2 regions of the Thermanaeromonas sp. DSM 22490 genome follow, and region 2 is predicted to be linked to the other one. Evidence: riboswitches for the same ligand, from Rfam matches in the RefSeq annotation. Region 2 holds a riboswitch; the other holds the start of a gene.

Region 1 (2,398 bases), on a different contig from region 2:
TCTTTTCTACAAAGTAAGCTAACCTGCCAGTGCCTGGCTCAGGTCGGCTTTAAGATCATTGATGTCCTCCAGGCCAACCGACAAACGTAATAGACGATCGTTAATACCCAGTTTCAGCCGCATCGCTTCAGGGATCTCGGCGTGGGTCTGGCGCTCGGGGAAGGTAATCAGGCTTTCTACCCCGCCCAGGCTTTCAGCAAAAGAAATAATCTTTAGGCGTTGCAAAATCTGCTCTACGAGTTCTGGGCGGGCTACTTCAAAGGAAAGCATGGCCCCAAAACCGCGGGCCTGGCGCTTATTGATTTCGTGTCCGGGATGATCCGGTAGCCCCGGATAGTAAACCCTGGTCACCAGGGGGTGTTCTGCCAGCCACCGCCCCAGCTCGAAAGCATTGGCCTGAGCCCGTTCCAGGCGTACGGCCAGGGTTTTTAACCCCCGGATTACCAGCCAGCAATCCTGGGGACCCGGAATCGCGCCGATGGTATTTTGGATAAAGGCAAGTCTTTCACCGATGTCCTCCCGGGCAGCAACTACTATTCCCAGCACGACGTCATTATGGCCACCTAAGTACTTGGTAGCACTGTGGACTACCACATCGGCTCCCAGCGCCAGTGGCTGCTGCAGGTAAGGGGTCATGAAAGTATTATCAACAATGGTAAGCAACCCCTGCCGGCGGGCCAGGTCGGCGATAGCAGCGATATCGCTGATCTTCATTAAAGGATTGGTAGGCGTCTCCAGAAAAATAGCTTTGGTGTTGTCCCTGATGGCTTCGCTGAGGGCAGCCAGGTCAGTGGTGTCCACCAGGGAAAACTCCAGACCAAAAGGGACGGCTACCTGGTTCAAAAGACGGTAAGTACCACCATAAAGATCTTCAGAAACCACCAGATGGTCCCCGGGACGGAAAAGGCAGAGGACAGCTGCAATGGCTGCCATACCGGAGGCAAAGGCCAGGCCTCGACAGCCATTTTCCAGCCTGGCCATGCCTTCTTCCAGGACCTGACGGGTAGGGTTTCCAGTACGGCTATAGTCAAAACCTGTACTCTGGCCCAGGGCCGGGTGGCGGAAGGTAGCCGACTGGTAAATGGGGGTGCTGATGGCGCCCGTCGCCTTATCGTATCCCACCCCCAGTTGTACTAACTTTGTTGCTAAATGCATGGATAAGCCCCACCTCCTTATGTCAACAAAAAAGCCCTTCACAGACGAAGAGCTTTTTTAACTCTCATCTGCCAGGAATATCTCCTGCAGGAATTGGCACCGTACCTTAACCCAGTAAGGCCGGTTGCCGGGTTTCATCGGGCCTGTCCCTCCACCAGCTCTTGATAAGAGTCTGCCCGTATTTACTTTTGCTTTGCATTTTTACAGTTTTTTAATCGGAATAGTTGTATTGATTATACTATTTTCTTGGCGGTACCGTCAAGGGTGAGAGTTTGTAGTTTTTGTGATGAAAAGGGGCCCTTGACAACTTTTCCTGGTCGAGGTAAAATCGAGACAAATTCCAACTAAAACGATAGAAAAACTTAATTATGAATGGGAGGTTAAGTCGATGAGTATCAACGCCTGTGAAGAGCGGGAGACAATTTTTCCGTACCTGGCTTGATTCCGGGCAGGGTAAGGTTATAGGGGCAGGTAGTGATGCCGCCAAAAGCTCAAAGGAACCTTTTACCATAATGGTTCTACAGCAATAAAAAACTGCCTGCGGGCTTCGCAAATAAAGAGGGGGAGAAAAATGGTTCAAGAAGTGAAAACAAACCGCTCGCCGCTTTTGAAAAGTGAAGATTGGTGGGCAGTATGGATCGGGTTATTCATTGTCTTCCTTGGTCTGTTGAAGGTAACCGGCGTTGACGCCATTGGCTGGGTTGTTAAAACCAATATATGGCTCGATCTTTCCAGGGCCCTCGCTCCAGTTTCGGAGGTGTACAGGGGTGTTCCCGGTGTGGTCTCACTTTTTCTTACTTATCTTTTTATCACAGCAATCCTCGCTCTTGGCGTGGCTGCCATGGGAGGCAATGTCAGGCGCTTCGTTGCGGGGTTTACCATTATCTTCTTCATTACGTACCTCAGCCTGATTATCGGTAACTACGCCTTTATTGCGGCAACGCCGGACCAGTTGGCCAAAGTGAAAATTCCCTGGTCCTTGGGGATGACCGGGGAGGCGGGATTTATTATCGCCCTAATCGTGGGTTTAATTATCGGCAACTTTTTCCCTGGGCTAACAAGATATCTTCAGGAAGCTACCAGGCCCGACTGGTTTGTAAAGACAGCCATCGTTATCCTTGGTGCTAAAATCGGACTTGCGGCCCTCCAGTCTACGGGCCTGGCCGCCCAGGTAATCTGGCGAGGCTTATTTGCTATCGTCGAAGCTTACTTGATATACTGGCCCATAGTTTACTTTGTTTCC
Region 2 (2,398 bases):
TGCTCTTCCACTGTTAGCTGCTGGTGGGTAGTACTTGCCGGGTGAATTACCAGGGATTTGGCGTCACCCACATTGGCTAACAACGAAAAAAGCCTTAGATTATCAATGAAGCGGCGGCCAGCTTCTTTGCCACCTCTTATTCCGAAGGTAAGGATAGCTCCTGCTCCGCGAGGTAAATACTTTTGGGCTAAAGGAAAACTAGGGTGCTCCGGCAAACCCGGATAACTCACCCAGGCCACTTTGGGATGCTCTTTTAGCCAATGGGCAATTTGCAAAGCATTGCTGCTATGACGCTCCATCCTCAAGTGCAGAGTTTCTAGACCCTGAAGGAAAAGGAAGGAGTTAAAGGGGCTTAAGGCGGGTCCCAGATCCCTTAACAACTGGGTGCGGGCCTTTACAATATAAGCGGCCGGGCCAAAGGTATCAACATAGCTTACTCCATGATAACTAGGATCGGGTTCTACTAGCTCGGGAAATTTCCCGTTGCGCCAGTTGAACTTGCCTGAATCGACAATAATTCCTCCAATACTGGTACCGTGGCCGCCAATAAACTTGGTGGCCGAATGGACCACAATATCCGCTCCGTATTCAAAAGGGCGGCACAGATAAGGGGTAGCAAAAGTATTGTCCACAATTAAAGGAATACCAGCTTCGTGGGCTATGGCTGCTATAGCTTCTAAATCGGGCACATCCAGTTTAGGGTTGCCGATGGTTTCTACGTAGAGGGCTCTGGTCTTCTCGGTAATAGCCCGGCGAAAATTATCGGGATCGGCACCATCTACGAAACGCACCTTGATACCGAGCTTAGGGAAAGTAACGTTAAAAAGATTATAAGTACCTCCGTAAAGGCTGGTGGAAGATACGATCTCCTGGCCCGCAGAAGTAATGTTAATAATAGCCAGGGTTATAGCAGCCTGGCCGGAGGCAGTGGCCAGGGCGCCCACTCCTCCCTCCAAAGCAGCTACCCTTTGTTCAAAAACATCTGTGGTCGGGTTCATGATTCTAGTGTAGATGTACCCTGCTTCCTCTAGGGCAAAAAGAGCAGCAGCGTGATCAGCATTGCGAAAAACATAAGAAGTCGTCTGATAAATGGGTACAGCTCGCGCTCCTGTGACGGGGTCGGGATTCTGACCGGCATGAACCGCCAGGGTAGCAAAACGGTACTTTTCTCCATTCATTGGTTTTCTCCTCTCCTTACTTGGATTTAATTTAAGTACAAAAAAAACCTCTCCGATAAGAAGAGGCTTGTATTTAACCCCTCTTATCTCTCAGAGCAAACGCCCTGCAGGAATTAGCACCTTTCCCCCTACAAAACTCCTAGGAGTAGGTTGCCGGGTTTCATCGGGCCAGTCCCTCCACCGCTCTTGATAAGAGTCGCAGTGCTTTATTCTTTTGTCCGTAAGTTCGGTACCTACTATACCTCTTTATTAAGCAGTTGTCAAGAGATAAGAAAAAACCGGTCCTTGAAACCGGCTTCTTCTTGACTGCTCCTTAAGTTATATGATAATACAGATTAAACCACCGCCACCGTCATTTACAATCCGCTCTACCGTTTCCTGTAGTTTAACCTGGGCATTTTCCGGCATCCTATAAAGCTTGCTTTGAATGCTCTCCTTGACCAGTTCGCTTAAGGATTTGCCAAAAATATTAGTCTGCCATATCTTTTGAGGATTCTCTTCAAATTCCTCCATAATGTACTTAACCAAGTCTTCGCACTGCTTTTCCGTACCTATTAAAGGAGTGACTTCGGTGGTAATGTTGGCGCGGATAAAGTGATAGGAGGGAGCAGTTGCTTTTAATCTTACCCCGAAACGCCCTCCTTGTTTAATTAATTCCGGTTCTGCCAGTTCCATCTCCTCTTCCGTAGGAGTTACCACTCCATAGCCTGTGTTGCGCACCTCTTGAATACCGTAAACAAATTTATCCCATTCTCGCTTGATACCTGCCAGCTCCCGCACCCAGCGCAAGAGCTCTTTATCGTTATTTATATCCAGACCTGTAACTTCTTTTACTATTTGATGGAAGAGGCCTTCCCGTACAGACATATCAATATGAGCTGTACCTGTTCCCAAATCCATATCTCGTAAAACCACCTTAGAAGTATAAGCAAAGGATTGGAGCTGCCCAATAGCGCCGTCGATGTCGCGCAAGCGCTTTACTTTACCAATAGCCTCGCGCACGGCCTCTTCCAGTTGCTGCCGCAGCCAATGGGTAGTCTCTAGTTCTTCTACCCAAGGAGGTAGATTGACATTAACCTCTATTACAGGAAATTCATAAAGGGCTTCCTCTAAAATATTTAAAAAATCTTCTTCTTCCAGGTGGAGACAATCCACCGGCAACACCGGAACATTATACTCGGCTTCCAAATGGTTGGCCAGTCTGACTGTCTCTTCATCCA

What was found. Region 2 has a riboswitch for S-adenosylmethionine ahead of AC1BI1_RS09305 (homocysteine synthase). Riboswitches for the same ligand answer to the same signal wherever they lie in the genome.
Region 1: linked by a shared signal. The riboswitch ahead of AC1BI1_RS11055 (trans-sulfuration enzyme family protein) and the one ahead of AC1BI1_RS09305 (homocysteine synthase) in region 2 are both predicted to bind S-adenosylmethionine.

Annotation. Positions count from the first base shown of each region.
Region 1 is NZ_JBJHHE010000016.1:47,115-49,512, forward strand. It holds gene AC1BI1_RS11055 (trans-sulfuration enzyme family protein) at 19-1,155, opposite strand; SAM riboswitch class I at 1,217-1,326, opposite strand; gene AC1BI1_RS11060 (putative sulfate exporter family transporter) at 1,727-2,398, shown strand, end outside.
Region 2 is NZ_JBJHHE010000012.1:73,153-75,550, forward strand. It holds gene AC1BI1_RS09305 (homocysteine synthase) at 1-1,178, opposite strand, end outside; SAM riboswitch class I at 1,259-1,374, opposite strand; gene spoIVA (stage IV sporulation protein A) at 1,497-2,398, opposite strand, start outside.